2 regions of the Sphingomonas nostoxanthinifaciens genome follow, and region 2 is predicted to be linked to the other one. Evidence: riboswitches for the same ligand, from Rfam matches in the RefSeq annotation. Region 2 holds a riboswitch; the other holds the start of a gene.

Region 1 (5,763 bases), 580 kb from region 2:
CGTCGAGCCCCTCCAGCGCGATCGTCACCACAGCCGGCGCTCGCGCAGCAGGTGGACGAGGAAGACCGGCACGCCGAGGAAGGCGGTGACCACGCCCAGCTTCAGCTCGGCGGTGGTCGGGATCAGCCGCACCGCGACGTCGGCCAGCGTCAGCAAGGCCGCGCCCGCGAGCATCGACGGCAGCAGCACCGCCGATGGGCTGCGGTCGGTGAGCGGGCGCACCAGATGGGGCACGATCAGCCCGACGAAGCCGATCGCGCCCGACACCGCCACCGCGCCGCCGACGCCGATCGCGACGCCGAGCAGCAGTCGCAGCCGCGTGCGCGCCAGGTCGACGCCGAGCGCGCGCGCGCCATCCTCGCCCAGCGTCAGCGCATCGAGCGCGCGGCCGTCGAGCAGCAGCAGCGAGGTGCCGACCGCGACGCAGGGCAGCGCGATCCAGACATGCGCCACCGAGCGATTCTCGAGCGAGCCCATCAGCCAGTTCATGATCTCCATCGCCGCGAACGGATTGGGCGACAGGTTGAGCGCGAGACTGATGCCCGCGCCCGCAACCGTCCCGACCGCGATGCCGGCGAGGATCAACGTAAGCGGCCCCTCGGCGCGGCCGGACAGCAATGCCAGCAGCGCGAGCGATCCCAATGCGCCGAGGATTGCGAGCAATGGCAACAGCAACGGATGCGCGGCAGCCAGCCCGAAATAGATCGCGGCCACCGCGCCCAACGCGGCGGTGTTGGCGGTGCCGAGCACCGACGGCTCGGCCAGCGGATTGCGCAGATAGCCCTGCAGCGCCGCCCCGGCGAGCCCGAGCATCCCGCCGACCGCGAGCCCCAACACGGCGCGCGGCAGGCGCAGGCCGAGCACGATCGCGCTGGCGATGCGGTCGCCATGGCCGGTCAGCACCGCCGCCAGCCGGCCGGGCGCGATCGGCACCGGCCCGAATGCGAGCGAGGCGCAGCCCGCCGCCAGCGCAAGCGCCGCCAGTGCGGGCAGCAAAGCCGGATGGCGGGAGCGGATCATGCGCGGCATCGCCGGACGCTAGCCGATCGCCGCTGTGTGCGCTTGCCCGTTTGCGCGCCCCGGCTAAGAGCAGAGTCGTGAACAAGCGCGTCCGGCATGTTATCGCGGCGCTGGTGGCGCTGCTGGGCGGGGCCGCCGCCGTCGCCGCGCCGCCGCGGCGTATCGTCTCGCTCAACCTGTGCACCGACCAGCTTGTATTGGCGCTTGCCGATCGCGGTCAGATTGCCGCGCTCAGCCGCAACGCGACCGATCCGGCGATGTCGGCGGCCGCCGCGCAGGCGCGCGGGCTTCGCCGATTGTCCGATGCGGTCGAGCAGGTGCTGGCGATCGATCCCGATCTGGTGGTGGGCGCGTCGCCGGCGCGCGCGGCGTTGCTCGCGCAGCTCGGCGGCAGGCCGGTGCGCGCGCTCGATCTGTCCTATGCGCAAAGCTATGCCGACATCGTCGCGCAGATCCGGGCGATGGCCGAGGCGGTGGGCCACGCCGATCGCGGCGCGGCGCTGGTGGCGCGGATGGACGCGGCGCTCGCGCATCTGCCGCAAGTCGGCGCGGGCCGCATCGCCGCCGATTATCAGCGGCGCGGCTATCTCACCGGCACGGGCACTTTGGTCGACGAACTGATGGGCCGCGTCGGCCTCGTCAATCTCGCCAGACGCCTCGGCAAGCCCGCGCTCGCGCAGGTGTCGCTCGAGGCGATGGTGGCGGCGCAGCCCGATTATCTGATCGTGGCGCGCGGCAGTGCGCACGTCGCCGATCAGGGCACCGAGATGCTCCACCACCCGGCGCTGGCCGGCATCCCGCGCCTCTATCTGCCCGAGGCGTGGACGGTGTGCGGCGGTCCGGCCTATGTCGACGCGGCGTGGAGCCTCGCCCGCCAGATCGAAGGCCGCCGCACGCCGCATCAGAAGGCGACGCGCACGCCGCCATAACCCGCGCGGCCCATCGCGGCGTAGCTGTAGATCTCCTGATATTTGCGGTTGAGCAGGTTCTCGCCGCGCGCGAACAGCTCGATCTTGGGCGTGAGGCGGTAGGTGGCGGCGAGGTTCACCAGCGTGAACGAACGCAGCTTTTCCAGCAGCGGCGGGAAGTAGCCGTAGAACAAATCGTTCTGGCGGCCATTGTAGCGCACCGTCGCGGTGACGGTGAACGGTTGCTCGGGCGGCGACCAGTTGAGGCTGGCGCTGGCGATGCTCTTGGCACGCCGCACCGCCTGCGCCGAGACCGTGCCGCTGGCGAAGGTGGCGGGATCGAGCGTGACCGTCTGGTCCTGCGGCGCGTGCAGGTAGGTGTAGCTCGCGTCGAAGCGCCAGCCGCCGTCCAGCTTCGCCGCCGCCGACAATTCGACGCCGCGCTGGTGCGTCCGACCGGGCAGGTTGACCGAGCTCGCGACGAAATTGGCGTCGTAGACGGTGGTGATCTGGTCCCGCAGGCGGTTGTCGAAATAGGTCGCGTCCAGCGTGATGTGATCGCCCAGCAGCGACTGGCCGATGCCCGCCTCCCAGCCGGTCGATTTTTCTGGCTTCAGGTTCGGATTGCCGATGTAGCGGCCGACATAATAATCGAACAGCTCGCTGAAGGTCGGCGCCTTCACGCCCGATCCGCCGGCGGCGTGGATGCGCGTGCCCTCGTCGAACTTGTAGCTGCTCTGCACGTGCCAGGTGGTGCTGTCGGCGAAGCGCGAATTGAGATCGCGCCGCACCGATGCGCCGAAGCCCAGCCGGTCATTCGCGGTCAGCTCATATTCGCCGACGATGCCGGTATTGTTGGTGTGCCGCCAGCCGAGGAAGGCGCCGAACTGCGAGACGGTCGTGCGCTCGCTCTCATGCTCGTAATCGACCGCAGCGGTGACGCTCTGCTTGATCGTGTCAGTGCCGAAGCGGAACGTGCCCTGGTACGAGCCCTTGTAGCGGTGGCCGTCGTCGCCCGAGGTGCGCGCGATCGGCTTGCCCGGCGCAGGCGCCGAGCCGTCGGCGACGTCGTAGCCGTCGCGCTTGGTATCGGCGAGCTGGCCGACCACGACGTTGCTGAAGCGACCGTCGAGCAGATCCCACTGGCCGCGCAGCAGGCCATAGAATGCCTCGTTGCGATAATGCACGCCGGGCGAATCGATCGTGCGGCCATAGGTGGCGCTGGTGAAATCATTGTCGCTGTCGTCGGTGTCGGCGTCGGTATAGCTGTAGCGCGCGACGCCGGTCAGCTTCACGTTGGGCGCCGCCGTCCACGTCGCCTTGGCCGATGCGCCGACATCGTCGGAGCCGACGTCGCGGCTGCCGCCGACCGCCACCGGATAGCCGCGCGTGTGGATGTAGCTGGAGGTGAGCGCGTAATCGAGGTCGCCCGCCACGCCGGCAGCGCGCGCGCCGCCGCTGAACGTGCCGAACGATCCGCCCTCGGCGCGCAGACGGATGCCCGGCGCCTCCGCGCCCGTCGAGGTGATGTAGTTGATGACGCCGCCGATCGCGTCGGAGCCGTAGAGCGACGATTGCTGGCCGCGCAGCACCTCGATCTTGGCGCTCTCGTCGGCGATCAGCGTGCCGAAGTCGAACTCGCCGTAGAAGGGATCGCTCACCTTGATGCCGTCGACCAGCACGAGCGTGTGATTGGCCTCGCTGCCGCGCAACCGGACCTGCGTGAACCCGCCGACCGCGCCGGTGCGGCTCACCGCCACGCCGGGCACGTCGCGCAGCACGTCGGACACGACGCGCGTCTGGCGCTGGTCGAGCGCGGCGGCGTCGAGCACGGTGATCGACGAACCGAGCAGGTCGACCGGGATCGCGTCGGCCGAGCGCGTGGCGGTGACGACGATCGCGTCGCCATTGGCGTCGACCGTCGGCACGGTCGGATTGGATTGGGCGAAGGCCGGCGCGGCGAGGCCGAGCGCCAGCAACGTGGTGAGCGTGGTCTTCATGATTCTGTCCCCCGGCAACTGAGCAACGAAGGCGGGGCGTCACCGATGGCGTGCATCGGCCGGGCGCGCGCAGACAGGCGGGCACCGGACGCCCGTCAGCACGCACCCGCGCGGCCCCGCCGCATGGGTTCGTCGCTCAGACGGAACGTAACCGTGCCATGGCCATCCCCTGGACCGTGGCAAGAGCGACCGAAGCGCCGGCAGGTCTCCTGGCTCGCGGGTCATAGCGGGCTGCATGGCCTTCCCAGCCGCCGTCACCCGGCCGCCAGTGGCTGCCCCCTCGATCGAGGGCCAATGCAGTCTGCTCGCCGCTCACAGTTGCAGGGACAGCCGCGGTTTGAGACGGAAAGGCCCGTCCGTACCGCATTCCCATTTCAGCCTCTCGCGAGGCACCGGCGCGATCTGTCGGACGGCGGCAGGCCGTCGTCCGCGGCCGCCCCTAGCCGAGCGTCGGTGGCTTGCCAACGGGCGCGTCAGGGAGCCTTGTTCGCGGGATTAAAAACGCTGCCGGAAAGCCACACTGGCCGCGCCGGCGTGTCGGCCACGGTGCGGGCGAGCGCCGCGACATAATCGTCGAGCTTGATCGCCTCGTCCTTCAACACGCCCGGCTGGTTCACGTCGTCCGAAGGCGCGTGATAATGCGTGGCGCGCCAGTCATGCTCGATGCGGAACGCGTCGGTGCCAGGCGCGAAGCCGAACTTGAAGGCGAGCGCGGGGATGCCCGCCTTGACGAAGCTGAACTGGTCGGTACGCACGAAGCTGTTCCGGTTGGGCAGCGGATCGGCGATCAGCGACAGCCCGTTCTGCGCCGCCACGGTGCGCGCGGCCGCACCCAGCGAGCTTTCGGCATCGCCCTGCGCCAGCACCGTCGTCAGCGGCCACAGCGGCAGCGGCATGTCGAAATTGAGGTCGGCGACGATACTGCCCTTGGGCACGGTCGGCCGCAGCGCATAATAATGCGAGCCGAGCAGGCCCTTCTCCTCCGCCGCGACGATCACGAACAGGATCGACCGCTTCGGCCGTGGCCCCGCCTTCAGTCGGTGGGCGATGTCGAGCACACTGGCGACGCCCGAGGCATCGTCCATCGCACCGTTGTAGATGCGGTCGCCATCGATCGCCTCGCCGACGCCGACATGGTCGAGATGCGCGGACAGCGCGACATATTCGCTGCGCAGCGTGGGATCAGACCCTTCCAGCTTCGCGATCACGTTGGGGGCGGTCACCGCGCGGCGCTGCGCGGCGATGGTCGCGCGCAGGCGGAGCGGTAGCGCAAAGGTCGGCACCGGCTGCGATGCGTCGGCCAAGGCGGCCATTTCGTCGAAGCTGTGGCCCGAGCCGGCGAACAGCCGCTCGGCCTGCGCCGGATCGATCGAGCCGCTGACGAAGCCGTCGGGCATTTCGCGCAGCGCAGGATCGGCGAGATACATGCCGGTCTGCGAGGCGAGCAGTTTCTGCCGCGCCCACGGAATCTCGATCTGCTTCGGCGTGTTGAGCGTGATCATGCCGACCGCGCCCGCCGCCGCCAGAAATTCGGCGCGAGCGTTGCGATTGGCCGCCTTGACCGGCCCGGCCAGCGCGGCCGGCCCGCCCGAAATGAACACGGCGATCTTGCCGCGCAGGTCGAGCCCCTTCAGGTCGTCATGCCCCTGCGCCGGCAAATGCAGGCCATAGCCGATGAACACCAAAGGCGCATCGACGCTGGCCGGGCGCGGCGCACCGGCGGGCGACAGGATCAGCGCGTCGCCGACCGCGAGCGGTGCGGCGGTGCCGTCGGCCGCGACCAGGGCGGCGGTCGACGCATGCTGATCGACCACCTGCTCCTGGAACGCGATCGT
Region 2 (5,763 bases):
GCGCCGGCCGCGAGACGTCGCCGTAGAGGATCGGCGGGCGCACGCAGCGCGAGCCGTAGCTCTGCACCCAGCCGCCGGTGGTGAAGGCGAAGCCCGACAGCCGCTCGCCGAAATATTGCACCATGTCGTTGCGCTCGAACTCGCCGTGGACGAGCATGTCGAGCCCGATCTCTTCCTGCCAGCGGATCGTGCGCGCGGTCTCCTCGCGCAGGAAGGCGTCGTAGGCCGCGTCGTCGATATTGCCGCGACCATGCTCGGCGCGCGCTTTGCGCACTTCGGCCGTCTGCGGGAACGAGCCGATCGTCGTGGTCGGGAAGGGCGGCAAGCCGAGCACGCCCGCCTGCGCGGCGGTGCGGGCGGCGTGGCCGCTGCGGCGCTCGCGCATGGCGGGGGTGGCAGCGTCGATGCGCGCCGCGACGGCGGGATCGTGGATCAACGGCGAGGTGCGGCGGTTGGCGGCGGCGCGCGACGCCAGTTCCAGCGCGTCGGGCACGCTCTCGCGGCCTTCGTTGAGCGCGCGCTTGAGCACGGCAAGCTCGGCCACCTTCTGCGCGGCGAAGGCGAGCCATTGCGTCACCTCGCGATCGAGCCCGCGCTCCAGCGCCAGATCGACCGGCACGTGCAGCAGCGAGCAGGACGGCGCGATCACGATGTCGCGCGTCGCCGCGACCGGCTCGATCCGGTCGAGCAAGGCGGCGAGGTCGGCGCGCCAGACGTTACGCCCGTCGATCACGCCGAGCGACAGCAGCAGCGACTTGGGTGCCGCCTGCAGCAATGGCTGGAGCTGCTCGGGCGCGCGCACGAGATCGACGTGCAGCCCCGCCACCGGCAGGTTCGCCGCGAACGACAGATTGTCGCCGAGGCTGCCGAAATAGGTCGCGAGCATGATCTTCACGCTTTGGCGCGCCAGCTTGGCATAAGCGCGGGTGAGCGCGCGCCGCTGACGCTCGTCGAGATCGAGCACCAGCACCGGCTCGTCGATCTGCACCCATTCGACGCCCGCCGCCGCCAGCTCGGCGAGGATCGCCGCATAGCGATCGAGCACGGTGTCGAGCAGGTCGAACGGATCGATCCCGCGGCCCTTGGCCAAGGTCAGCCACGTCACCGGGCCGAGCAGCACCGGGCGCGTCTCATAGCCCGCCGCCTTGGCCTCGCGATAATCGTCGACGATCTTCGCCCGGCCGGGCGTCAGCCTCTGGCCGGCGGTCAGTTCGGGCACCAGATAGTGATAATTGGTGTCGAACCATTTGGTCATCTCGCACGCCGTCAGGCTGCCATGGCCGTGGCCACAGCCGTCTTCGCCCGCGGTCGTGCCGCGCGCCATCGCGAAATACAGCTCGGTCGCGTCGGTGATCGCGGCATAGCGCGCTGGAATCGCACCCAGCATCACGCTGGTGTCGAGCACATGATCGTAGAGCGAGAAATCGTTGGACGGCAGCCAGTCGACGCCGCCGGCCTGCTGCCGCGCCCAGGCGGCGGTGCGCAGGCCCGATGCGGTTTCCTGCAGGTCGGCGAGGCTGGTCTGGCCCGACCAGTATTTTTCGAGCGCGAATTTCAGTTCGCGGCGCGGCCCGATGCGCGGGAAGCCGAGCGTGGCGACGGTGACGGTCATGGTCTTCATACCCCGATGAAGCGCGGGCATGCAGACCGGACACAGGCATGCGCGGACGACGGCCGGCCGCGGCATGCAAGCGGCCAGCCCGGACACCCCGCCGGTGGACGTTATCGCGTCGGAGGCAGGTCTCCTGGCTCACGGATCGTCGCGTCGGCCTGGCCTTCCCGGCGGCTGGAAGCCGCCAGTGACACGTCTCGGCCGCCGCTCACCGCTTACAGTTGCGGGGGCAGCGCCGGCCTTGGCCACCGTGAGGCGGCCGCACCGGCTTCCCGTCTTAGCTCCGTCGGCAAACCGGCGGAGAACCTCGACGATGCGCGTGTCCCATGCCACCGCCGGACCGTCAAGTCGCATATAAAGCTTTCTTTATATGTGTTCGGCGAAGCGTGTGCGCAGTCGGTCGGGCGTGAGGGCGGCGGGGGTGCGGCAGCCGAGCTGGACCATCGCCTGCTCCAGCTCGGCGCGCAGCAGATGCAGGATGTGGGCGACGCCCGCCATGCCGGCCACGGCGAGCGCATGCACCTGCGGGCGGCCGATCATCACCGCCGTTGCCCCCAGCGCGAGCGCCTTGGCGATATCGGTGCCCGATCGCACGCCGCCGTCGAGCAAAAGCGGCACGCGCCCGCCGATCGCGTCGGCCATCGCCGGCATCATCTCGGGCGCGGTGACCACGTCGTCCAGTACGCGTCCGCCATGGTTGGAGACGACCAGCCCGTCGGCGCCATGTTCGATCGCCATCGCCGCGTCGGCGGGGTTGAGAACGCCTTTGAGCAGGATCGGCAGGCGCGTCTGCGCGCGCAGCCACGCGACATCGTCCCAGCGCGGCGCGGCATCGACCAGCAGCGTGCCGAACAGGATCGCGCCGCCGGCGCTGGTCGTCTGGCGCAAGCGGGGATGGCCGCGCAGATTGGCGGCATCGACGCCCGCGGGCAGCGTCAGGCTCGCGCGCTTCACCGCCGAATCGACCGTCAGCATGATCGCTTCATACCCTGCCGTTTCGGCCCGGCGGACGAGATCGAGGCTGCGCGCGCGCTCGTCCTGCAGATAGAGCTGGAACCACAAGGACGCGGGCGGCCGGCCGAGGTCGGTCGCGGCGGCGCGGCTCGCCGTCGCCACCTCCTCCAGCGTCACGCTCGACAATGTGCTGAGCACCATCCCCGTCTCCAGCGCGGCGGCGGCGCGCGCGGTCGCGAGTTCGCCCTCCGGATGCGCGAGCCGGTGAAAGGCGATCGGCGCGAGCAGGATCGGCGCGGCGTGCGTCCGCCCGAACAAGGTGGTCGCCGTGCTTCCCCCGCGCAGGTCGGCCAGCACGCGCGGCAGCAGCCGCAGGCGCGCGAAGGCGGCGCGATTGTCGTGTAGCGTGCGTTCCTCGCCGCTGCCTTCTTGCACATAGCGCCACGCCTCGGCCGCCATATGCGCCGCCGCGCGCGTCTCGTAATCGGCGAGCGTCGCGACGCCGTCGGGCACGCCCGCATGCGGCGGCAGCGGCGCGGTCACGTCGTCGACCATTGCCGCAGCAGATTGTGGTAGACGCCGGTCAGCCGGTCGAGCGCGGCATGCTCGGGATGATCGCCGGTCAGGTCGCGCACCGCATTGTCGAGCTCGAACAGCAAGCGGCGCTGGTCGTCGCGCTGGACCATGCTCTGCGTCCAGAAGAAGGCGGCGAGCCGCACGCCGCGCGTCACCGGCGTCACGTGGTGCAGGCTGCTGCCGGGATAGATGACAATATGCCCGGCGGGCAGCTTGACGCGCTGGGTGCCGAACAGATCCTCGATTACCAGTTCGCCGCCCTCGTAGCTGTCGGGATCGCTGAAGAACAAGGTCGAGGAGATGTCGGAGCGGACGCGCTGCTGCGAGCCGGGCAGCGGGAAGATCGCGCTGTCGACATGGCTGCCATAGGTGCCGCCACCCTCGTAGCGGTTGAAGCGCGGCGGCAGCACGCGCAGCGGCAGCGTCGCGGCGATGAACAGCGGGTTGCGCCCGAGCCGGTCGAGGATCAGATCGCCCAGTTGCCTCGCGACGGGATGATCGAGCGGCAGCTGCAGGTTGCTCTTCACGGTCACCGCACGATGGCCGGCGGTGGTGCGGCCATCCTCCCACGCGGCGGCCTCGAGCAGAGCGCGCGCGTCGCGCACCTCGTCGGGGGTGAGCAGATCGGGAATCGAAAGCAGCATCGTCGATCGTCCTTCGCGCGAGCCTTGGGGCTCCGTGCGCGCCGAATAGCGGAAAGCGGCGATGCTGCCATAGTGCGTCACGCCGGCGCCGCGTTGCGCGCCGTTTATCCGCTGATGACGGGAGGCGTGTCGTGGACGAGGGTTCAAGCGGGAAGGCTGCCACCGCCTTTCCCTATCACCGCAGCATCTCGCCGGCGTTGGGCGTGCTGCTAGGCCTCGCCTTGGTCGAGACGGCGGTGCTGCACCTGATCGCGATGGCATTGTGGGGCTGGCCGATCGCCTTGCCGCTCGGCCTGCTCGACGTGGCGCTGGTCGCGGTGCTGGTCGGCCTGCTGCGCTCGATCCGTGCGCGCCCGGTGACGATCGCCGACGGCGTGCTGACGATGCGCCTCGGCTGGCTGAAGGTGGTGCCGATCCCGCTCGCCCACGTCGCTGGCCTGCGCGGCGCGTGGGATGCGGCGGCGATGAAGGCGCCGGGCGTGATGAACCTCGCGCTCGCGGCGTGGCCCAACGTGGTGGTCGATGTCGCGCCGCCCGTGCGCGTGCGCCGCCGCGAGATCGTCGCGGTCGCGCACAAGCTCGACGATCCCGCCGTCTTCGTCGCCGCGCTGGATCGCGCGCGTGCCGCTCAGGCGCCGGCGACGTAGCGGTCGACCACCTCCGACAGCAGGGTCAGCGGCATGTTGCCGCCGAGTACGATCGCATCGTCGAAGCGGCGCAGGTCGAAACGCTTGCCGAGCTTCGCCTTGGCGTGATCGCGCACGCGGTTGATCTCGTTATGCCCCATCTTGTAGCCGCACGCCTGCCCGGGCCACGAGCAGTAACGGTTGAGCTCGGCGCGCAACTGCTCGCGCGGCTGGCCGGTGCCCGCGGCGAAGGTATCGAGCGCCTGGTCGAAGCCCCAGCGCTTGGCGTGCACGCCGGTATCGACCACCAGCCGCATCGCGCGGAAGTTGATCGACTGGAGGTAGCCGATCCGGCCGAGCGGATCGTCGGCATAGACGCCGAGCTCGTCGCCGAGCTGCTCCGAATAGAGCGCCCAGCCCTCCGAATAGGCGTTGAACGCCAGCAGCGAGCGGATCAGTGGCAGTTTGAAGCTATATTCGCCCTGCCAGACATGGCCGGGAATGCCCTCGTGATAGCAGAGCGTCGGCAGCGAATAACGCGGCCAGATGTGGGTATCCTTGAGGTTGATATAGTAGGTGCCGGGGATCGACCCGTCCATCGAGCCCGGCCCGGCATAGCCGTTGGGCATGCCGTCCTGGATCGCGGGCGGCACGCGCTTGATGACGAGATTGCCCTTCACCAACGTCGCGAAGGCGCGCGGCAGGCGCGTGCGCACGTCGGCGATGACGCCGTTGAGGTAAGCGAGCAATTTGGCACGGCCGGCATCGTCGTTGCTGAACAACAGGTCGGGGCGCGTCGACAGCGCGGTAAGCCGCTCGCCGACCGTGCCCTGGCTCAGCCCCTGCGCCTTCAGCAGCGTATCGATCTGCGAATCGAGCGCGCGATGCTGCTCGACGCCCAGTTTGTGCAGCTCGTCGGGGCTGTAATTGGTGGTGGTCGCCGCCTTTACCAGCCACGCATAATAAGCGTCGCCATCCTTGCACGCCCAGACGCCGGGCGCGTCGGTCGCCTTCGCCCGTGTCGCGCGCAGCGCCGCGATCTGGCGGCGGAGCGCTGGGACGGCGCGCTCGGCGGCCAGTTTCTCGGCGCGCGCGGCATGGCTGGCGGGCAGGCCGGCCTTGGCGCATTTAGCGGCGAAGCTCTCGATCATGCCCCAATGCGCCACCGGGCCGGCGGCCATCGCGCCCATCTGCTTGGTGGTGATGTCGTTGAGGAAGTCGGGCAGGATTGCGCCCTTGGCGGCGTCGGCGGCGACGCGGCCGGTGTCGCCGTCGATCTGGCCGGCGAACGCCTCGATCCGCGCGAGATAGGCGTCGGCATCCTCGGCGGTGGCGACGGCGTGCCGCTCCT

What was found. Region 2 has a riboswitch for cobalamin ahead of metE (5-methyltetrahydropteroyltriglutamate--homocysteine S-methyltransferase). Riboswitches for the same ligand answer to the same signal wherever they lie in the genome.
Region 1: it holds a riboswitch for cobalamin, as region 2 does, so the genes downstream of both, K8P63_RS20180 (TonB-dependent receptor plug domain-containing protein) here and metE (5-methyltetrahydropteroyltriglutamate--homocysteine S-methyltransferase) in region 2, are expected to answer to the same signal.

What each region holds. Positions count from the first base shown of each region.
Region 1 is NZ_CP082839.1:4,202,961-4,208,723, reverse strand. It holds gene K8P63_RS20195 (ABC transporter ATP-binding protein) at 1-31, opposite strand, end outside; gene K8P63_RS20190 (FecCD family ABC transporter permease) at 25-1,020, opposite strand; gene K8P63_RS20185 (ABC transporter substrate-binding protein) at 1,098-1,949, shown strand; gene K8P63_RS20180 (TonB-dependent receptor plug domain-containing protein) at 1,922-3,928, opposite strand; cobalamin riboswitch at 4,111-4,340, opposite strand; gene K8P63_RS20175 (M28 family metallopeptidase) at 4,402-5,763, opposite strand, start outside.
Region 2 is NZ_CP082839.1:486,306-492,068, forward strand. It holds gene metE (5-methyltetrahydropteroyltriglutamate--homocysteine S-methyltransferase) at 1-1,612, opposite strand, end outside; cobalamin riboswitch at 1,719-1,937, opposite strand; gene K8P63_RS02225 (alpha-hydroxy acid oxidase) at 1,979-3,121, opposite strand; gene K8P63_RS02230 (Fe2+-dependent dioxygenase) at 3,106-3,786, opposite strand; gene K8P63_RS02235 (hypothetical protein) at 3,918-4,433, shown strand; gene K8P63_RS02240 (DUF885 domain-containing protein) at 4,415-5,763, opposite strand, start outside.